DNA from 4 places in the Streptomyces sp. NPDC000404 genome. Region 4 is predicted to be linked to each of the others. Evidence: riboswitches for the same ligand, from Rfam matches in the RefSeq annotation. Region 4 holds a riboswitch; each other region holds the start of a gene.
The links. A riboswitch is a leader RNA that binds a small molecule or an ion and turns the genes downstream of it on or off. The one in region 4 is predicted to bind cobalamin.

Region 1 (5,296 bases), on a different contig from region 4:
GTCCCCGTCCGGGCAGCGGCCTGCCGGGCGGGCGCGGCGCCGATGCATACTGCGCACATGATCATGACCGTCCTCCTCTTCGCCCTCTTCGGGCTCAGCGTCCGGAAGGACCGCCGCCGGTTCCGTAACGCCGTCCTCCTCGGACTGGCGCTCATCAGCTTCTCCGGCTGGCTCCTCGGCAGAGCGAGCCGGCTGCCTCCCGTCGCGGCCGAGGCGGTCTACCTGCTGGCCTTCCTCACCCCCACCGTCGGCGTGGTGGCGCTCGGCGGTTTCCTGGTGGCCAACGGCATCACCATGGCCAGGAAGGAAGGGCTCCGCCCGGCCAACCTCCTCTCGGGGCTGCTGGGCGTGGCAGTCTTCGGCCTGATCGTCCTGCTGGCGTCGCTGGGCCGCCTGGCGGGCTCGCCCGCCTTCCCCGTCGCCGTCGCCGTGCTCCTCCTCGCCGCCTACGTCTCCTTCCTCTTCCTCTGCTTCCTCGCCTACGCCTTCCTCTACGGGCGGATCACGGTCCGCGGCGACGTCGACTACGTGGTCGTGCTGGGCTCCGGGCTGATCGGCGGCGAGCGGGTGCCGCCGCTGCTGGCCTCCCGGCTGCGCAAGGGCCTGGAGATCCACGACGCGCAGCTCGCCCGCGGCGGCCCGGCGCCGGTCCTGCTCACCTCCGGCGGCCAGGGCCCGGACGAGAAGCTGCCCGAGGCCGAGGCGATGGCCCGCTGGCTGGTCGAGCAGGGCGCCCCGGCCGACCACGTCCGGGAGGAGAACCGCTCCCGGACCACCGACGAGAACCTGCGCTTCAGCCACGAGATCATGACCGCCGCCAAGAGCGGCTACCGCTGCGTCGTCGTCACCAACAACTTCCACGCCTTCCGCGCCGCCATGACGGCCCGTCAGGCCGGTGTCGAGGGCCAGGTGCTGGGCTCGCCGACCGCGAGGTACTTCTGGCCGAGCGCCACGCTCCGCGAGTTCGTCGCGGTGTTCTGGGAGCACAAGGTGGTCAACCTCGGCGTCTGCGCCGCGCTGATCGCCCTGGTGGCCTTCGTCGCGACCGCCGGCTGAGACGCCCGGCGCCCGGGCCCGGTCCGAAGGCGCCGGAGAGCGGCGCCCAGGGACGCGCGACAATGGAGCGCAGATATCCCGTTGGGGTGGATATCGGGAGGGACGGGAACGCGATGAGGCACCGTAGTGTCGCCGATCTGATGACGCCCGGCGCCGTCGCCGTGCAACCCGGCACGGCGTTCGGCGAGATCGCGCGGCTGCTGGACGAGTACGACATCAGCGCCGTGCCGGTGGTGGACGAGGCCGGGCGGACGCTCGGCGTCGTCTCCGAGGCCGATCTGCTGCGGCGGCACATCGAGCGGACGCCGTCGAACACCGCCGACTCGCTCATGACCAGCCCCGCCGTCGTGGCGCGCCCGCGGTGGAGCGCGATCCGGGCGGCCCGGGTGATGGCGGAGAAGGGCGTCAAGCGGCTGCCGGTGGTCGACGACGAGGGGCTGCTCATCGGCGTGCTCAGCCGCGGCGACCTCGTCCAGCTCTTCCTGCGGCGCGACCGCGCGATCCAGGAGGAGATCCTGGAGGACGTGCTGACCCGCACGCTCGGCGTCCCGCCGTCCGCCGTCACCGTGGAGGTCTCGGACGGCACGGTGACGCTCAGCGGCACCCTCGCGCGCCGCAGCCTGGTGGTCGTCGCGGTGCGGCTGTGCGAGAGCGTCGACGGGGTGGTCGAGGTGGTCAACCGCCTCACCTACGAGACGGACGACCGCGCCGCGCTCCGCGGCCGGGAGCCGGTGGAGCCGCCGGAGCCGGTCTGACCTGCGAGGTCCCCATCCGCCGATGGCAACGGCCCGGCGGGTGGGGTGGACTTACTAGGACGTCCAACTATATGTTCGGGGCCAAGGCCCGCGGTGCAGGGAAGCCGGTGTGAATCCGGCGCGGTCCCGCCACTGTGACCGGGGAGTACGCCCTTCGGCGAGAGATGGCCACTGACGGTGGAAGCACCGTCGGGAAGGCCAAGGGCGCGCGCAGATCCGGGAGTCAGGATACCGGCCGCGGGGTGTTCCGTGTTGTCCACGAGGATGGAGCAGACACGCATGGCACCGGTCCGTACCCACGACCCAGGTGACCCCGCGCGGCGAGCGGCGGCGTCCGCCCGAAGGGCCTCTTCGCGGCGCCCGTGACGGCGCCCGGGGCGACCGCACCCCGTGCGACGACGCCCCGGCCACGCCCCCGGCCCGCGACGGCCCCCGGCCATCGTGTTCCGCGGCGGACCCTGCCCGCACCCCACCGGGTGCGCCCCGGCCCGCCGCGCCCTCCCCGGATCGCACCTGACGAGAGCAGGCATCCCATGATCCGTGAACTGACGCACTTCATCGGCGGCGCCCCCGCCCCGGGCACCTCGGGGCTCTTCGCCGACGTCCACGACCCCAACACCGGCCAGGTCCAGGCGCGCGTCCCGCTCGCCGGGCGGGCCGACACCGAGCGGGCGATCGGCGACGCCGCCGCGGCCCAGCCGGAGTGGGGCGAGTGGAACCCGCAGCGGCGCGCCCGGGTGCTGCTGAAATTCCTCCAACTCGTCGACGGTGAACGCGAACGGCTCGCCCGGCTGCTCTCCTGCGAGCACGGCAAGACCGTCGCGGACGCCCACGGCGACCTCCAACGCGGCCTGGAGGCCGTGGAGTTCGCCGCCGGCATCCCGCATCTGCTCAAGGGCGAGTTCACCGACAACGCCGGGCGCGGCATCGACGTGCACTCGCTGCGCCGCCCGCTCGGCGTCATCGCCGGCATCACCCCGTTCAACTTCCCCGCGATGATCCCGCTCTGGCAGGCCGCACCCGCCCTGGCCTGCGGCAACGCCGTGGTCCTCAAACCCTCCGAACGCGATCCGTCCGTCCCGCTGCGGCTCGCCGAACTCTTCCTGGAGGCCGGACTGCCGCCCGGCGTGCTGAACGTCGTCAACGGCGGCGAGGAGGCGGCCGGCATCCTCCTCGCCGATCCGCGCGTCCAGGCCGTCGGCTTCGTCGGCTCCACCGCGATCGCCGCCGGCGTCTACGCCACCGCCGCCCGCCACGGCAAGCGCGCCCAGTGCTTCGGCGGCGCCAAGAACCACCTGATCGTGATGCCCGACGCCGACCTCGACCAGGCCGTCGAGGCGCTGATCGGCGCCGGATTCGGCTCCGCGGGCGAGCGCTGCATGGCCGTCTCCGTCGCCGTCCCCGTGGGCGAGGAGACCGCCGACCGCCTCGTCGCCCGCCTCAAGGAACGCATGAGCCGGCTGCGCATCGGCACCTGGGACGACCCGGACGCCGACTTCGGCCCGATGATCGGCCGCGACGCCGTCGACCGGGTGCGCCGCTACGTCGACATCGGCGTCAACGAGGGCGCCGAACTCGTCGTCGACGGCCGCGGTTTCACCCTCCCCGGCCACGAGAACGGCTTCTTCGCGGGCGCCTCCCTCTTCGACCGGGTCAGCCCCGCCATGCGGATCTACCGCGAGGAGATCTTCGGCCCGGTCCTGAGCGTGGTGCGCGCCGCCGACTACGAGGAGGCGCTGCGGCTGCCCAGCGCGCACCCGTACGGCAACGGCGTCTCGCTCTTCACCCGCGACGGCGACACCGCCCGCGACTTCACCCGCCGCGTCGACACCGGCATGGTCGGCGTCAACGTCCCGATCCCGGTGCCCGTCGCCTACCACACCTTCGGCGGCTGGAAGCGGTCCGGCTTCGGCGACCTGAACCAGCACGGGCCCGACGCGATCCGCTTCTGCACCCGCACCAAGACCGTCACCTCGCGCTGGCCCTCCGGGGTCAAGGAAGGCGCGAGCTTCACCCTGCCGACGATGGGATGAGGGCGATGACCACCACCCTCACCAAGGACCAACTCGCCCTCGCCGAGGTCACCCTCGACTTCACCGAGGAACACCTCACCCCGCACGCCGTCGCCTGGGACCGCGACAAGCACTTCCCCGTCGACGTCCTGCGCAAGGCCGCCGCACTGGGCCTCGGCGGCATCCACGTCCGCGAGGACCACGGCGGCTCCGGGCTGACCCGCGCCGACGGCGTCGTCGTCCTGGAGGTGCTGGCCACCGGCTGCCCCTCCATCGCCGGCTACCTCTCCATCCACAACATGGTCGCCTGGATGGTCGACCACTACGGCGACGACGCCCAGCGCGCCCGCTGGCTGCCGGACCTGTGCACCATGGCGGCGCTCGGCAGCTACTGCCTGACCGAACCGGGCGCCGGCTCCGACGCCGCCGCGCTGCGCACCCGCGCCGTCCGCGACGGCGACCACTACGTCCTCACCGGCGTCAAGCAGTTCATCTCCGGCGCGGGCGCTTCCCGGGTCTACGTCGTGATGGCCCGCACCGGCGGCGAGGGGCCGCGCGGCATCTCCGCCTTCGTCGTCGAACGCGACGACCCGGGGCTGTCGTTCGGGCCCGACGAGCAGAAGATGGGCTGGAACGCGCAGCCCACCCGGCAGGTGGTCCTCGACGGCGTCCGCATCCCCGCCGACCGGATGCTCGGCGCCGAGGGCGACGGCTTCCGCATCGCCATGACGGGCCTGAACGGCGGCCGCCTCGGCATCGCCGCCTGCTCGCTCGGCGGCGGCCGCAGCGCCCTCCACCGCAGCCTGGCCCACCTCGCCGACCGGGAGGCGTTCGGCGCCCCGCTGCTCGACGCCCAGGCGCTCCGCTTCCGCCTCGCCGACATGGCGACCGAACTCGCCGCCGCCCGCGCCCTGGTGCGGCAGGCCGCCGACGCCCTGGACGCCGGCGACCCGCAGGCGCCGCAGCTGTGCGCGATGGCCAAGCGGTTCGCCACCGACACCGGCTACGCCGTCGCCGACCGGGCCCTGCAACTCCACGGCGGCTACGGCTATCTGAGCGCGTACGGCATCGAGAAGATCGTCCGGGACCTCCGCGTCCACCAGATCCTGGAAGGGAGCAACGAGATCATGCGGATCGTCGTGGCCCGCGGCCTGACGGAGGTCGCCCGGTGACCGCATCCGACGACCCGGTCCTGACCGAGGTGACGGGCCGCACCGGCCGCCTCACCCTCAACCGCCCCCGGGCCCTCAACGCCCTCACCCACCCCATGGTCCGCCGCATCGCCGAGACGCTCGACGCCTGGGAGCACGACCCCGCCGTACGGACCGTCGTCCTCACCGGCGCGGGCGCGCGCGGGCTGTGCGCGGGCGGCGACATCCGCGCCGTCCACGACGACATCCGCGCGGGCGGCGGCGCGGCCTCGGCCGCCTTCTGGCGCGACGAGTACCGGCTCAACGCCCGCATCGCCCGCTA
Region 2 (5,296 bases), 500 kb from region 4:
CGCCCGGGCGAGCAGCCCCGGCTCGAAGGACTTCACGCCCTCGGCCAGCGCCCGCTCGATGTCCAACGCGCCGACCAGCCGGTCCTCGGAGGCGCCCACCGGCAGCTCCACCATGCGGGCGGGCCGGTGCGCCCCCTCGGCCGCACCGTGCGGCCCGTCCGGGCAGCCGGGGTCCGGCGCGGCCGGATCGCAGCTGAACCGGCAGCCGCCGACGACCGCCACCTCGGGCAGCAGATCGGCCAGCGCCCGCACGGCCGTGCTCTTGGCGGTGCCCTTCTCGCCGCGGACGAGGACGCCGCCCACCGCCGGGCTGACGGCGTTCAGCAGCAGCGCCAGCCGCAGGTCGTCCATTCCGACGACGGCGGTGAACGGATAGCGGGCGCTCATGTCGCGATCACTCCTTCGTAACGACCCAGGTCTTGGTTGCGGCCGGCACCGGCCGGCCGGTGGGCGCCGCCGGGCACCCGTGCCGCGCGGCCGCGCGTCCTCACGGCGCCCCCGGCGGGACGAACGGCAGCCCCGGCGGGACGCCCTCCTCGATCAGCCGCAGCAGCGCACCGGTGTCGGCGTGCTCCTCGATCAGATCGCCGAGCCGGTCCAGCTGCTCCTCGCGCAGCGCGCCGAAGCTGGTGTCCGGCGCCGGGACGAACGCCCGCCCCGCATCGGCCGCCACCCGCGCAAGGAACGCCCGCCGGAACGCGTCGCTCTCCAACGAGCCGTGCCAGTGCGTGCCCCACACCGCGCCCGACCGGCAGCCGTCCAGCGGCTGCCCCTCGTCGTCGGTGAAGAACGGCTCGCCGCCGCCCACCTCGGCCACGCCGTGGTGGATCTCGTACCCCTCGGCGGCCGCGCCCAGCGCCGTGCCGACCGGCCTGGCCAGCGTCTTGTCCGCCGCGAACCGCACCCGCAGCGGCAGCAGCCCCAGGCCCGGCACGGTGCCCGCCCGGGACTCCACCTCGTCGTCGATCACCTCGCCGAGCATCTGGTAACCACCACAGATGCCCAGCACCGGACGGCCCTCGGCGGCGCGCCGGGCGATCGCGTCGGCCAGCCCCCGCTCGCGCAGCCAGGCCAGCGCCCGCACCGTGCCGCGGGTGCCCGGCAGCACCACCAGATCCGCGTCGGCCAGCTCCTCGGCGCGGTCCACGAACCGCACCACCACGCCGGGTTCGGCGGCGAGCGCGTCCACGTCCGTGAAGTTCGACATCAGCGGCACCGCCGCGACCGCCACCCGCAGCACATCGGCGCCGTACGGCTGTGCCACCACGCTCTCGCGGACCGCGCCGCGCAGCGACACCCGCAGCCCGTCCTCCTCGTCGATGCCCAGCCCGTGCGCGAACGGCAGCACGCCCAGCGACGGACGCCCCGTCAGATCCCGCAGCATGTCCAGGCCCGGCTCCAGCAGCGCCACATCGCCGCGGAACTTGTTGACGAGATACCCGGCGACCAGCGCCTGGTCCTCCTTCGACAGCAGCGCCGTCGTCCCGAAGAACGAGGCGAACACGCCGCCGCGGTCGATGTCGCCGACCACCACCACCGGCAGCCGGCCGGCCCGCGCGATGCCCATGTTGACGATGTCGGTGCGGCGCAGATTGATCTCCGCCGGGGAGCCCGCGCCCTCGCAGATCACCACGTCGTGGGTGCGCCGCAGCTCCGCCAGACACTCGGTGACGGTGCCCAGCAGCTCCTCGCGGCCACCGGGCCGCGCCCCGCTCCCGGGACGCCCGAAGTACCCCTGCGCGCTCATCTCGCCGACCGGCCTGCCCAGCAGCACCACCTGGCTGCTGCGATCCCCGCCGGGCTTGAGCAGCACCGGGTTCATCAGCGCCGACGGCTCCACCCGGGCGGCCGCCGCCTGCATCGCCTGCGCCCGGCCGATCTCCGCGCCGTCCCGCGTCACGAACGAGTTCAGCGACATGTTCTGCGCTTTGAACGGCGCGACGTCCACGCCCTGCCGCACCAGCCAGCGGCAGATCCCCGCGGTCACCACGCTCTTGCCCGCGTCGGAGGTGGTCCCCGCGATCAGCAGCCCGCCGCCCGTCACCGCATCCTGCCCTTCCGCCGGGCGAGCGCCGGACGCACCGCGCCCGCCAGCAGCCGCCCGGCCACCGTCGTCGTCAACGCCAACGCGCTCACCCGGCGCGAGAGCCGCACCGCCCGCGCGATGTCCTCGGTCGCGACGGGACGGCCCTCGCCGTTCAGCCGCGGCCGGTGCTCGATGCGTCCGCCGTACGCCAGCGTCCCGCCGAGCCGTACGCCGAGCGCGCCCGCGAACGAGGCTTCCACCGGGCCCGCGTTGGGGCTCGGGTGCGCGCCGCCGTCGCGCCGCCAGGCCCGCGCGGCGCCGCGCCGGTCCGGGGCGGCGAGCACGGTGAGCGCGGCGGTCAGCCGGGAGCCGGGCCACCCGGCCACGTCGTCCAGCCGCGCCGACGCCCAGCCGAACCGGCGGTGGCGCGGCGACTTGTGACCCACCATCGCGTCCAGGGTGTTCACCGCCCGGAACGCCACCAGGCCCGGGACGCCGCCGACGGCGCCCCACACCAGCGCGCCCACCACGGCGTCCGAGGTGTTCTCCGCGACCGACTCGACGACCGCCCGCGCCATCTGCGGCCCGTCCAGCGCCTGCGGATCCCGGCCGCACAGATGCGGCAGCCGGCGGCGGGCCCGGTCGAGATCCCCGGCTGCCAGCGCCTCGCCGACGGCCCGCGCCTCGCGGCCCAGCGAGGTGCCGCCCAGCACCGACCAGACGGTCGCGGCGGTCAGCACGGTGGCGGCGGCGGTCCGCGCGGGGGAGGGGACGGGCGCGGCGCCGCGCACCGCGCGCGTCAGCAGCGCGGCGCCGGCGGTCACGCCGCCGGCGCAGAGCAGGGTGTGGACGGCGCCGCGGCCGCGGTGGTCGCGCCAGAGCCGGGCCTCGACGGCCGCCGCACCGCGCCCGAAGGCGGCCACCGGATGGCCGCGCCGCGGGTCGGCGGCGAGCAGATCGCCGAGAAAGCCCAGAGCCGCACCGCACGCGTAGGTGGCGTGTTCGGCACGCATCGGATCAGACCGCCGTCACGCCTCGGCGGAACGGGGAGGGCGCACGGAAGGATCTGAACGGGCGGCCGGGCATGGCGATATGTCCTCACTCAGGGTCCGCGCCCTGGTTCGACGTGACGGCGACAGGAGTCTCCTGGCTCCCGGATCGGCGCTTCCCCCGGCCTTCCGGCCCTGGCGCGCCCGTCGGGCGTGCACGAGGCGGACCGTGACCTTCGTCGGAGGAACGCTCCCCGGTGACAGTGGCGGGACCGCGCCGGATTCACACCGGACTTCCTCTGCTGTCGCCGATTGGCGTGGGAAGTCCACCACGCCCCGCCAACCCCGTCAACTCGCCCGTGACCTGCACCGCCGTGGTATCGCGTGGCGTGTGGCAGAGGCCACAGGGCGGCAACGCAACGGCGCCCGGCCACCGCGGAGCTGCGGTGACCGGGCGCCGGATGCGCTGCGGTACGGGTCAGGCGGCGACGATCAGATAGATGCCGTACGCCACCGCGGCCGCGCAGACCGCGTACGCGGCGAGGCCGCCGATCCGCGCGCCGGTGCTCGGGGCGCCCGCCGTGGCGGCCGCGCCCTCGGTCCGGGTGCGGGCCGTGCCGACGATGCCGACCGTGAACAGGCCCACGATCCCGACCGTCACCACCAGGGTGACGCCGAAGACCTGGCCGAGAGCTGCCCAGTCGATGCTCATGCTGCGGTTCCTCAGGTTCGGGCGGTCAGCCGGCGGCTGTCGCGGTCGTGGCGCGTGCGGCGCTCGCGGCGGGGGCGGCCTCCTCGTCCTCGGCGGGGTTCAGCGAACCGGCCGGGGGAGGGGTGACCGTCTGGAGGGCCGCGGTGACCACACCGGGCGGCTCCGTGGCCTCGATCTCGTTGACGTTGTGGTGGTCGATGGGCTTGCGGCGGGAGGCGGCCCAGATGGCGCCGCAGATGCCGAGCGCGAGGATCGCGACGGCGGTGACGCCCCAGTCGCCCTGGTCGGCCAGGAGCGCGGCACCGGCGGAGACCAGGCCCGCGGCCGGCAGCGTCAGGCACCAGGCGACGACCATCCGCACCGCCGTCGACCAGCGCACCACGCCGCCCTTGCGGCCCAGACCCGAACCCATCACGGAGCCCGAGCAGACCTGGGTGGTGGAGAGCGCGAAGCCGAGGTGGGAGGAGGCCAGGATGGTGGCCGCGGCGCCGGTCTGGGCGGCGAAGCCCTGCGGCGGCTGGATGTCGGTGATGCCCTTGCCCATCGTGCGGATGATCCGCCAGCCGCCCAGGTACGTGCCGAGGGCGATGGCCATACCGGCCGAGGCGATGACCCACAGCGGCGGGTCGGCGTGCGGGGCGACCACACCGCCGGTGATCAGCGCGAGGGTGATCACACCCATCGTCTTCTGGGCGTCGTTGGTGCCGTGCGCCAGCGAGACCAGCGCCGCCGAGGCGATCTGCCCGGCGCGGTACCCCTTGGCCGTCTCCTGCTCGTCGCGGCCCCGGGCCAGCCGGTACGTCAGCCGGGTCGCGGCCATCGACGCGATACCGGCGACCACCGGGGCGGCCACGGCCGGGATGAGGACCTTCATCACGACGGCGTCGCCGTGCACGCCGTTGGTGCCCACGGACACCAGCGTCGCGCCGATCAGACCGCCGAACAGGGCGTGGGAGGAGCTGGAGGGGAGGCCGGCGAGCCAGGTGAGAAGGTTCCAGACGATCGCGCCGACCAGACCGGCGAAGATCACTTCAGGTCTGATGCCGGCGCTTTCGTCGATGATCCCGCCGGAGATGGTCTTGGCGACCTCCACGGACAGGAACGCGCCGACGAGGTTGAGGACCGCCGACATCGCCACCGCGATTTTGGGCCGCAGCGCGCCGGTGGAGATGGTGGTGGCCATGGCGTTGGCCGTGTCGTGGAAGCCGTTCGTAAAGTCGAACACCAAGGCCGTGACGATCACGATCCCGATGAGAAGCGTGATGTGTTCCATTCACCCAGGCAATCAGTTCGATGGTCAGTGACGCCGGAAACGTACGAAGGGTGGGTGAACGGGAGGTGAACGCGGCCGGGCCCGGCAATGACGTGGCCGCAGTGTTCGAGAGGAGGTATCTCACACGTCACTTGCGCCCCATCTGTATGTGGCTCGAATGTGCCGCCGCGCGGCCCGAATCCGGCTTGTTCCCCGCCGCGTGCACGGCATCCGAACCACCCCGTCGCGGTGCGTCACCCCGCTGGTGAACGGCGCGTCCGCCGCCTCGCGCCCGCCCGGACCTGGCGCGATCCCAC
Region 3 (5,296 bases), on a different contig from region 4:
CTTGTCCCGCCGCCGCACCCGGACCGCGAAACTCCGCACCCGCCGCTGCGCGCCGACCGTCCGCAGCGCCGCCACGGCCGCCGCGGTCACGTCCTCCAGGGTCGACGGCGTCCGCACGGCGGGCTCGACGCAGTGGAACCCGATGACCCGCCGGGCCCGCTCCACCAGCGCCTCCAGCGGCACCTGACCGCCCACCACGGTGATGTTCTGCGCCCCCTTGATCCAGGTGGAGCCGCCGATCCCGCGCAGCGCGATCCGCAGGTTGTCGTGCAGCCGCTCGATGAACCGGCGACGGTTGCGCCCCTTGAGGAAGACCTCGCCGTGCTTGAGCAGCACACAGGAACCGCCGGCCGGAGCGGCGGGGGTGTCCCGGGGAGCGGGGACACGGGAGTTGCCGGTCATGTGTGAACCTTTCAGAAGTCCCAGTCGTCATCGGCGGTGTCCTCCACCTTGCCCCTGACACGGGACGAGCCGGAGAAGAAGTCGTGATTCTCGTCCGCACCCGGCGACCGCGCCGCCAGGCTCTCCGGACCGCCCGCCGTCCCCGCGCCGCCGCACCGGGGCGAGCGGCGTCATCCCCACGCATACGACGCCATCCGAACGAAGGAAGGCATATGCCTGGGACATACGCGGGCGGGTGTGCCCGCCGCGGCAACGGGGCTCCGGGCCGCGCGAACGGAACGGAGCGCCCGGGGCCGGGCGCGGGGTGTCGCGTTGCGGCGAACGCGGCCGGCCGGGGCACTGGGCTGCGGCGGCATGAGGAGCGGCGGTTCGGCGACCGCTCCGCGGCGACGGGTGCAGCAGGTGAACCGCTACAGCACAGCCGGCAAGTTGGTACGCGACCGGATCCCGCAGATCATCCGGGAGGACGGGGCCGAGCCGATCGTCCGGACCGCGGGCCCGGAGGAGTACCGCAGGCGACTGCGGGACAAGCTCGGCGAGGAGGTCGCCGAGTTCCTCGCGGCGGACGAGGCCGGGGCGCTGGAGGAGCTGGCGGACGTCCTGGAGGTCGTCCGCACCCTCGCCGCCGACCTCGGCGCCGGCCCCGCCCAACTGGAGAAGGTCCGCGAGGCCAAGGCGCGCGAACGGGGCGGGTTCGCCGAGCGCGTGGTGTGGGCGGGAAATCGCTGACGGTCTCGCCGGGGGACGTCCCGCAGGCCCGCCGTTACGGTGCCGCCCACGCCCCGGCCCCCCACCTGCCGTGACCCACCGGGGCCGGGACGCCTGTAGGCATCCCGGCCCCGTTGCACACCCGCGGTCAGGAGGCGGGCAGTTCGTCGCGGACGGTGCGGGCCGCCGCCACCAGGTTCTCCAGGGAGGCCCGGGTCTCGGCCCAGCCGCGGGTCTTCAGACCGCAGTCCGGGTTGACCCACAGGCGCTCGGCTGGGATGGCCCGGAGGCCGGTGCGCAGCAGGCGCGTGACCTCCTCGGTGCCCGGGACGCGCGGCGAGTGGATGTCGTACACGCCGGGGCCGGCCTCGCGCGGGTAGCCGTGGGCGGCCAGTTCGCGGGCGACCTGCATATGGGAGCGGGCCGCCTCCAGGCTGATGACGTCGGCGTCCAGATCGTCGATGGCCTGCACGATGTCGCCGAACTCGGCGTAGCACATGTGCGTATGGATCTGGGTGGCCGGGCGGACGCCGCCGGTGGCGAGGCGGAACGCCTCCGTGGCCCAGGCCAGGTACCCGGCGTGGTCGGCGGCGCGCAGCGGCAGGGTCTCACGCAGCGCCGGTTCGTCGACCTGGATCACCTGCGTACCGGCCGCCTCCAGGTCCCCGACCTCGTCCCGCAGCGCCAGCGCGACCTGGCGCGCGGTGTCGCCCAGCGGCTGGTCGTCGCGGACGAACGACCAGGCCAGCATGGTCACCGGACCGGTCAGCATCCCCTTCACGGGCCGCTCGGTGCAGGACTGCGCATACGTCGTCCAGCGCACCGTCATCGGCTCCGGACGGGAGATGTCCCCGGCCAGGATCGGCGGCCGGACGTAGCGGGTGCCGTACGACTGGACCCAGCCGCGCCGGGTGGCGAGGTAGCCGGTCAGCTGCTCGGCGAAGTACTGGACCATGTCGTTGCGCTCGGGCTCGCCGTGCACCAGGACGTCCAGACCGGCCTTCTCCTGGAAGGCCAGCACCTCGCGGATCTCGCCCCGGATCCGCTCCTCGTACCCGTCGGCGTCGATCCGCCCGGCCCGCAGATCCGCCCGCGCGGTGCGCAACTCGGTGGTCTGCGGGAACGAGCCGACGGTCGTCGTCGGCAGCAGCGGCAGCCCCAGCGCGGCGCGCTGGGCCGCGGCCCGCTCGGCGTACGGCCGGGAGCGGCGGGCGTCCGCGTCGGTGACGGCGGCGGCGCGGGCGCGGACCGCCGGGTCGTGGGTGAGCGGGGAGTTCGCCCGGGACGCCAGATCGGCCTTGTTGGCGGCGAGTTCGGCGGCGATCGCGCCGGTGCCGCGGGCCAGGCCCTTGGCGAGGGTGACGACCTCGGTGGCCTTCTGGCGGGCGAAGGCGAGCCAGCGCAGGATCTGCGGGTCGATGTCCCGTTCGGCCGCGGCGTCGAGGGGCACGTGCAGCAGGGAGCAGGAGGCCGCGACGTCGACCCGGTCGGCGAGCCCCAGCAGCGTGCCGAGCGTGGTCAGCGACGCGGTCAGGTCGTTGACCCAGACGTTGCGGCCGTCGACGACCCCGGCCACCAGCCGCTTGCCGGGCAGTCCGCCGGCGGCGGCGAGCGCGCCCAGGTTGGCGGCGGCGGACCCGGTGAAGTCCAGCGCCAGCCCGTCCACCGGCGCCTTCGCCAGCACCGGCAGCGCCTCGCCGAGCCGGTCGAAGTAGGAGGCGACGAGCAGCTTCGGCCGGTCGGTGAGCGCGCCCAGGTCACGGTAGGCGCGGGCCGCGGCGTTCAGCTCGGCGGGCGTACGGTCCGTCACCAGCGCGGGCTCGTCCAGCTGCACCCACCCGGCTCCGGCGGCCCGCAGATCGGCCAGTATCTCGGCGTAGACCGGCAGCAACCGGTCGAGCAGTGTCAGCGGATCGAAGTCCGCGGCCACCCCGGGCGCGGGCTTCGCCAGCAGCAGGTAGGTGACCGGGCCGACCAGCACCGGACGGGCCGTCAGCCCCAGCGCCAGGGCCTCCGTGAGCTCGCCCACCTGCTTGCCGGAGTCGGCGGCGAACACCGTGTCCGGCCCCAACTCGGGCACGAGATAGTGGTAGTTGGTGTCGAACCACTTGGTCATCTCCAGCGGCGCGACGTCCTGCGTACCGCGCGCCATGGCGAAGTACCCGCCGAGGAGGTCGTCGGCGACGGCCGTGCGGTGCCGCTCGGGGATCGCGCCCACCATGACGGTGGTGTCGAGGACGTGGTCGTAGTACGAGAAGTCGCCGGTCGGGACCTCGCCGATGCCGGCGTCGGCCAGCTGCCGCCAGTTGGTGCGGCGCAGACCGGCGGCGGTGGCGTGCAGCGCATCGGCGGTGACGTGGCCCTTCCAGTACCCCTCGATCGCCTTCTTCAGTTCCCGGTGCTGCCCTTGACGGGGGTAGCCGTACACGGTGGCCCGTGCTGCCGCGGCTGCGGACTCGGTGGTCACGGAGATCTCCTTCGCGAGATGAATCCCTGAGATCCCGGCGACGGGACGGAGCGCGAAGGGGTGACGAACCGGACGGAGCGGCCCCGCGCGGCACGGGCGCGGTCCTCCGCCTGATGTGTGTACGCCGACCCGCCCACGAGGTCACCGGGATGTCCGGGCACGCGGGGTGCGCACCCGGGCAGTTGGCAGGTCTTCGGACTCGCGGGCACGTCCTCGGGGAGGACACCTACTGGCCGTCGCTTCCCGGGCCCTGTGGACCCAGTGCGTATGACGGCGGTCGTTCCCGCTCACCGCTGCGGGGCAGTCCCGGATTCCCACCGGGTTCCCTCTTGCGACGCCCCGCCTGGCGGACGGGGCGAACCAGCTGCACTGATCACCCTACGGGCCGACCGGCACCGCGGTGGGGGTGCGCCCGTCATCGGGATGGTGAAGTGGAACACGCCCCTCGCGCGCATGAAACGCACGCGCGGCGGGAAGCGCGGCGTGCGTCTCCCCAAGTCCTTGGCCGCAGGAAGGGATCCTGGCGATCCAGCGACCGGTGCCGGAACACGGCGGCGGAACACGGCGGCGGCCGGCTCGCCGGGCCCCGGCAGGCGGCCCGGTCACTGCCGCCCTCACTGCCGTCCGGTGTCGATGACGCAGAAGATGTTGCCGTCCGGATCGGCGAGCACCAGGAAATCGGCGTCGTCCGGGTAGAGATCCCAGTCGACGCGCCGGGCACCCAGGGACACCAGCCGTTCGACCTCGGCGGCCTGGTCGGCGGCGTCCCCGGCGTACAGGTCCAGATGGATCCGCGGATGCTCCTGGACCGGCGTCCCGCTGCGGCCGAGCGCCACCTGCACCCCGTGCCCGGCGGCCGGTACGAGGACCGCCCAGTCGTCCTCGATCTCCTCGCGCGGGACGTAGCCCAGCGCCGCGCCCCAGAACGCCGCGGCCCGCCGCACGTCCGAGACCCCCAGTACCACGGAACCCACAGTCAGCATGGTCCGAGTCTGCCGCACCGCACGGCGCGCGGGGCGGAAACGGGGCAGCGGGCGGGACGCGGCCGCCGGGCCCGGAACGCACGGTGCGCCCCGTCCGCCCCGCTCCGGAATGCCGCCGGATGGGTGGCGTGGCACCCTGGCTGTGGCGTGGGCCCGGTGACACGGCGGCCGGCAGCGGCCGGGCCGGGGCCGGTACCGCTCCGGTCCCGGAGACCGGGGTGGCCGGCCGTTCCGCAGCACCGGGGCGGCAGCCCGGCCGCGCCCCGAGCACGCAACCGAACGAGGCGGTCACCATGGAGTTCGGCATCTTCACCGTCGGCGATGTGACGGCCGACCCCACCACCGGCCGTACGCCGAGCGAGCACGAGCGGATCAAGGCCACGCTCGCCATCGCGGCGAAGGCCGAGGAGGTCGGTCTGGACGTGTTCGCCACCGGCGAGCACCACAATCCGCCGTTCGTGCCGTCGTCGCCCACCACCCTCCTCGGGTACCTGGCGGCGCGTACCGAACGGATCGAGCTGTCCACCTCCACCACGCTGATCACCACCAACGACCCCGTGAAGATCGCCGAGGACTTCGCCTACCTGCAGCATCTCGCCGACGGCCGCGTCGACCTGATGCTGGGCCGCGGCAACACCGGCCCGGTCTACCCGTGGTTCGGCCAGGACATCCGCCAGGGCATCCCGCTCGCCATCGAGAACTACGCGCTGCTGCACCGGCTCTGGCGGGAGGACGT
Region 4 (5,296 bases):
CCTCCCCCGGTGGAAAGACCGCTTCTCCGCTGCTCGCCAGCGTGATGGCGATCGCCTCCACCGGGCAGCCCTCGGCCGCCGCCAGAACGGGCTCGGCCGCGTCCGTCTCCGGCGCCGACGGATGGGACTGGCGGGCGCTGTCGAGGCGGAAGTGGCCGGGGGCGGTGGCGGCGCACAGGCCGGAGCCGATGCAGACGCCGCGGTCGACGTCGACCTGCCAGCGGTCGCCCATCACGCACCTGCCGGGAGGTGGATCATCTTGTGCTCCAGGTATTCGCCGAAGCCCTCGGGGCCGAATTCGCGGCCGATGCCGGAGTTCTTGTAGCCGCCGAACGGGCCGAGCATGTCGATGCTGAAGGTGTTCACGGAGTACGTGCCGGTGCGGACGCGGCGGGCGAGGTCGACGCCGTGGTCGGTGTCGGCGGTCCACACGGAGCCGGACAGGCCGTACTCCGAGTCGTTGGCGATACGCACCGCCTCCGCCTCGTCCTCGTACGGGAGCAGGCAGATCACCGGGCCGAAGATTTCCTCGCGGGCGATGCGCATGGCGGGGGTGACGTCGCCGAAGAGGGTGGGTTCGACGTACCAGCCGGTGGGCCGGTCGGCCGGGATGCCGCCGCCGGCGAGGAGCTTGGCGCCCTCCTGGCGGCCGAGGGCGATGTAGTCGAGGGAGCGTTGCTGCTGGCGGCGGGCGACGAGGGGGCCCAGTTCGGTGGCGGGGTCGAGGGGGTCGCCGACGGTCAGGGCGTTCGCGGCGGCGGCGAACCGCTCGGCGATCTCGTCGTAGCGGGAGCGCGGGGCGAGGATGCGGGTCTGGGCGACGCACGCCTGGCCGTTGATCATCCAGGCGAACGGGGTGATCCCGGCGACCGCCGTGTCGAGGTCGGCGTCGGGCAGGATCACCGCGGCGGACTTGCCGCCCAGTTCCAGGGTGACGCGGGTGAGGTTGCGGGCGGCGACCTCCATGACGCGTTTGCCGGCGGCGACGGAGCCGGTGAACGACACCTTGTCGACGCCGGGGTGTCCGACCAGGTATTCGCTGACCTCGCGGTCGGCGGGGAGGATCGACAGGACGCCCGGCGGCAGGCCCGCCTCCGTCGCGATGTCGGCGAGGAGGTACGCGTCGAGCGGGGTCTCGGGCGAGACCTTGAGGACGACGGAGCAGCCGGCGAGGAGGGCGGGGGCGAGTTTGGCGGCGGCGGTGAACTGCGGGACGTTCCAGGGGACGACCGCGGCGACGACGCCGGCGGGCTCGCGGCGGACGATCAGCGGGCCGAGGATGCCGGTGCGGCGTTCCTCGAAGGGGAAGTCGCGGGCGACGGTGAGTGCGGCGTCCCAGACCAGCATCGCGGCGAGCGCCTGGACCATCACGCCGGAGGTGTAGGGGGTGCCGTTCTCGGCGCTGATGACCTTGGCGATCTCCTCGCTGCGGACGGCGAAGGCGTCCTTGATGCGGGTGATGACCGCGATCCGTTCGTCCAGCGGGGCGTCGGCCCAGACGCCGGAGTCGAAGGAGGCGCGGGCGGCGGTGACGGCGCGGTCGACGTCGGTGCGGGTGGCGTGCGGGACGCGGCCGATGAGTTGTTCGGTGTGCGGGGAGATCACGTCGAGGGTGTCGGGTCCGGCGGGGTCGACGAGCGCACCGCCTATGTAGAGCTTGCCGTGTTCGACGAGGTCGCTCATGGCTGCCGCCTCCCGCGGTCGGCCGCCCGCCGGGTGTCCGGGTCGGGCGGTAACTTCCGTCAACTGCCTGCGCGTCGAGCGTGTGGGGCGCGCCGTCCCGGGCCGTCCGCCGGGGTGGGCGGGGCGGCACCGGAGCCGTGCCGAAGGGGCACCGAATGGGTGCCGAAGGGATGTCGATGGAGCGTCACTCGGCTGGTTCTGACGGCGCGTCAGTTATGGGTCGTTGAACTGATACCACCTGCCGGAGCAGGAGTCCACAGGGCCCCGGGAACCGGCGGCGGGGCCTGCACCGACATCGCCTCCCCGAGCGGAACTCCGTTGAAACTCGTTCTAGTTATAGTGACGTGGCGTCCCGGCCCACGGCGGTGGTCCGGTGCATGCGGACGGCGCGAACCCGACGGGCGGCACACCGAGAGGGGACCGGGATGACGCAGGTGACCGACCACCGGGGCGGGGTGTGGAGCATCTCCGTGCCGCTCCCCGGCAATCCGCTCGGCCACACCCTCGTCCATCTGCTGGAGACCGGCCGCGGGCCGGTGCTCATCGACACCGGCTGGGACGACCCCGCCTCCTGGGACGCGCTGACCGCCGGGATCACCGCCTGCGGCTTCGCCGTCGCCGACATCCACGGCGTGCTGCTCACCCACCACCACCCCGACCACCACGGGCTGTCCGCCGCGGTGCGGGAGGCGTCCGGTGCGTGGATCGCGATGCACGCGGCGGACGCCGAGGTCGTCCGGCGCACCCGGCAGGCCCGGCCCGCCGCGTGGCGGGCGCAGCTGGCCGCGCGGCTGGCCGCCGCCGGGGCACCCGAGGAGCACCTCGCGCCGTTGCGGACAGCGCGCGGCGGGGAACTGCCCGGGCAGCGGGCGGCGGTGCCGGACCGGCACATCGCCCCGGGCGAACTGCTGGATCTGCCCGGTCGCCGGCTGCGCGCCGTCTGGACGCCGGGCCACACGCCCGGCCATGTCTGTCTGCATCTGGAGGAGGCGCATCCGGGACGGGCGCCGGGGGCGCGCGGCGACGAGGTGGGCGCCGGGTTCGGGCGGCTGTTCTCCGGTGATCATCTGCTGCCGGGGATCAGCCCGCACATCGGGGTGTACGAGGGGCCGGACGAGGCGCCGGCCGATCCGCTGGGCGACTACCTCGCGTCGCTGGAGCGGGTCGCGCGGCTCGACCCGGCGGAGGTGCTGCCCGCCCATCAGCATCCGTTCACCGATGCGGCGGGCCGCGCCCGGGCGCTGCTCGCGCACCACGAGGCGCGGCTCGGCGGGCTGGTGCGGCTGCTGGCGGAGCCGTTGACGCTGTGGCAGCTGACGGTGGCGATGGAGTGGAACCGCCCGTGGGAGCGGATCCCGTACGCCTCGCGGACCATCGCGGTGGCGGAGGCCGAGGCGCATCTGCGGCGGCTGATGGTGCTGGGCCGGGCGGCGGCGGTGCCGGGGTCGAATCCGGTGACGTACCGGGCGGTGTGAGGCGTACGGCGCGTACGACACGGCGGGGCGGCCACCGGGGACGGCGGTGGCCGCCCCGCTCCGGTGGCGGCGGGCCCGTTCGCCGCCGTACGGCGGTGTCCGCCGCGCCCCGGTGGCGGTCGTGCGCGGCCGGGCGCCGGGCCCCGCCGTCCCCCGGGAGGCGGTGGCCGCTGCCCCGTCCCCGGTCGCTTCGGTGGGGTGGCCGCTAAAATGTGCGGACAACTCCATGCGTGCCCGATCGGGGGAAGCCGGTGAAAATCCGGCGCTGACCCGCAACCGTCAGGGCGGACGTGCGCATGTGCGCGCCCCGTCCGAGCCGGAACACCCGAGTGGGCACGACAGGCTCCCGCCGCCGGCGGGCCGCATGCCGCGGCCGGACGGACGGCGGCACCGTCGAGGTATACGGAGCTGAGCCCGGTGCCCTCGCGCACGGCCCCGGCCGCCCGCGCAGGTGGACGGCCGAGCGTGGCCACCCACCCCGCGACGCCCCGAGCGATCCGACTGAGAGGCACCGACGATGGCCCCCCTGGCCCCTTCCCGCGCCGCGCTGCTGCGCCGCGCCGCCGTGGTGTGCGCCGCGGCGCTCGTACCGCTGGCGGCGACCGCGCCCGCCGCGTCCGCCGCCCCGGCGCCGTCCCCCGGGAAGCTGCCCGCGGGCCTGTACGGCTCCGGCGACCCGCAGTACGACGGCGTGTGGCGGCAGTCGCTGGCGCTGCTCGCCCAGCACACCGTGCAGGTCACGCCCGCCGCCGGGGCCGTGGACTGGCTGACCGGTCAGCAGTGCGCCGACGGCGCGTTCACCGCGTACCGCGCCGATGCGTCGAAGGCGTGCGGCGCCTCGACGATGCGGGACACCAACCAGACGGGCGCGGCGGTGCAGGCGCTGGCGGCGCTCGGCGGGCACGGCGCGACGGTGGAGAAGGCGGTGCGCTGGCTGACGTCGGTGCAGAACGACGACGGCGGCTGGCCGTCGATGCCGGGGTCGCCGAGCGACGCCAACTCCACCGCGGTGGTCATCGGCGCGCTCACCGCGGCGGGCCAGGACCCGGCGAAGGTCAAGTCGCCGAAGGGCCACACGCCGTACGAGGGGCTGCTGACGTTCCGGCTCGGGTGCGCCGCGAAGCCCGCCGAGCGGGGTGCGTTCACCTTCCAGCTCAAGGGCGCCGCGGCCAACGCGGACGCCTCGGCCGCCGCGGCGACCGGTGCGCTCGGCAAGGGCTTCGTCGTCCCGGCGGCGGGCAAGGACGCGGACACGCCGGTGGCCGCGCCGGAGTGCGGCGACGGGAAGAAGGAGCCGTCCGGGGCGGATGCCGCCGCGCTGAAGCAGGCCGCTTCGGGGGCGAGCGCGTACCTGGTGAAGGAGATGGACGCCAACGGGCAGCATCTGATGTCGGCGATGCCGGGCGCGAAGCCGCAGCCGGACGTCGGGAACACCGCGGACGCGGTGGTGGCGCTGGCCGCCGGCGGGCACGGCGCGGCGGCGGCCAAGCCGCTGGCGTGGCTGGAGAGGAACGGCCCGGCGTGGGCGAAGCCGGCCGGTCCGGCGGCGTATGCGCAGCTGGTGCTCGCGGCGCACGCCGCGGGCGCCGATCCGCGGGACTTCGGCGGTACGGACCTGGTGGCGGCGTTGAACGCGACCGGCCCGAAGCCGTCTCAGGGCGCGCGGAAGCCGGTGCCGGAGGAGAAGGGCACCGGGTCGATCAGCGCCTGGTGGCTGGTGCCGGTGGGGCTCGCCGCGGGCGCGGGCATCGGGTTCCTGATGAGCGGCCGACGGAAGCGCGGCAAGTGATGCGGGGTGCGCGGTGGGCCGGTGCGCTGGCGCTGGCCGGGGCGATATCGGTGTCGGTCGCGGGCCCGGCGCAGGCGCAGGAGTACCGGTACTGGTCGTTCTGGGACGGCGCGGCCGGGAAGTGGGCGTACGCGACGCAGGGCCCGGCGACGCTGCGGCCCGCGGACGGTGCGGTGGCCGGGTTCCGGTTCACGGTGAGCGCGGAGTCCTCGGCGGTGGACCGGCCGCGGGCCGCGGCCGATTTCGGGAAGCTGTGCTCCGGTACGCCCGAGAAGTCCGGGACGAAGCGGGTCGGCGTGGTCGTCGACTTCGGGTCGGCGGCGGACGCGCCGGACGGTGAGCGGCCGCC

Region 1: it holds a riboswitch for cobalamin, as region 4 does, so the genes downstream of both, ABT345_RS23990 (CoA-acylating methylmalonate-semialdehyde dehydrogenase) here and ABT345_RS02445 (SCO2321 family membrane protein) in region 4, are expected to answer to the same signal.
Region 2: it holds a riboswitch for cobalamin, as region 4 does, so the genes downstream of both, ABT345_RS00260 (cobalamin biosynthesis protein) here and ABT345_RS02445 (SCO2321 family membrane protein) in region 4, are expected to answer to the same signal.
Region 3: it holds a riboswitch for cobalamin, as region 4 does, so the genes downstream of both, metE (5-methyltetrahydropteroyltriglutamate--homocysteine S-methyltransferase) here and ABT345_RS02445 (SCO2321 family membrane protein) in region 4, are expected to answer to the same signal.

What each region holds. Positions count from the first base shown of each region.
Region 1 is NZ_JBEPDN010000012.1:244,124-249,419, reverse strand. It holds gene ABT345_RS24000 (YdcF family protein) at 58-1,056, shown strand; gene ABT345_RS23995 (CBS domain-containing protein) at 1,170-1,811, shown strand; cobalamin riboswitch at 1,886-2,065, shown strand; gene ABT345_RS23990 (CoA-acylating methylmalonate-semialdehyde dehydrogenase) at 2,345-3,844, shown strand; gene ABT345_RS23985 (acyl-CoA dehydrogenase family protein) at 3,841-4,995, shown strand; gene ABT345_RS23980 (enoyl-CoA hydratase/isomerase family protein) at 4,992-5,296, shown strand, end outside.
Region 2 is NZ_JBEPDN010000001.1:46,516-51,811, reverse strand. It holds gene ABT345_RS00270 (putative cobaltochelatase) at 1-387, opposite strand, end outside; gene ABT345_RS00265 (cobyric acid synthase) at 488-2,044, opposite strand; gene ABT345_RS00260 (cobalamin biosynthesis protein) at 2,041-3,039, opposite strand; cobalamin riboswitch at 3,167-3,314, opposite strand; gene ABT345_RS00255 (hypothetical protein) at 3,494-3,727, opposite strand; gene ABT345_RS00250 (inorganic phosphate transporter) at 3,753-5,000, opposite strand.
Region 3 is NZ_JBEPDN010000015.1:84,647-89,942, forward strand. It holds gene thiI (tRNA uracil 4-sulfurtransferase ThiI) at 1-402, opposite strand, end outside; gene ABT345_RS27015 (nucleoside triphosphate pyrophosphohydrolase) at 805-1,131, shown strand; gene metE (5-methyltetrahydropteroyltriglutamate--homocysteine S-methyltransferase) at 1,259-3,577, opposite strand; cobalamin riboswitch at 3,745-3,957, opposite strand; gene ABT345_RS27025 (VOC family protein) at 4,192-4,560, opposite strand; gene ABT345_RS27030 (LLM class flavin-dependent oxidoreductase) at 4,854-5,296, shown strand, end outside.
Region 4 is NZ_JBEPDN010000001.1:548,411-553,706, forward strand. It holds gene ABT345_RS02430 (ferredoxin) at 1-232, opposite strand, end outside; gene ABT345_RS02435 (aldehyde dehydrogenase) at 232-1,683, opposite strand; gene ABT345_RS02440 (Strvi_7410 family MBL fold metallo-hydrolase) at 2,109-3,158, shown strand; cobalamin riboswitch at 3,363-3,505, shown strand; gene ABT345_RS02445 (SCO2321 family membrane protein) at 3,676-4,947, shown strand; gene ABT345_RS02450 (SCO2322 family protein) at 4,947-5,296, shown strand, end outside.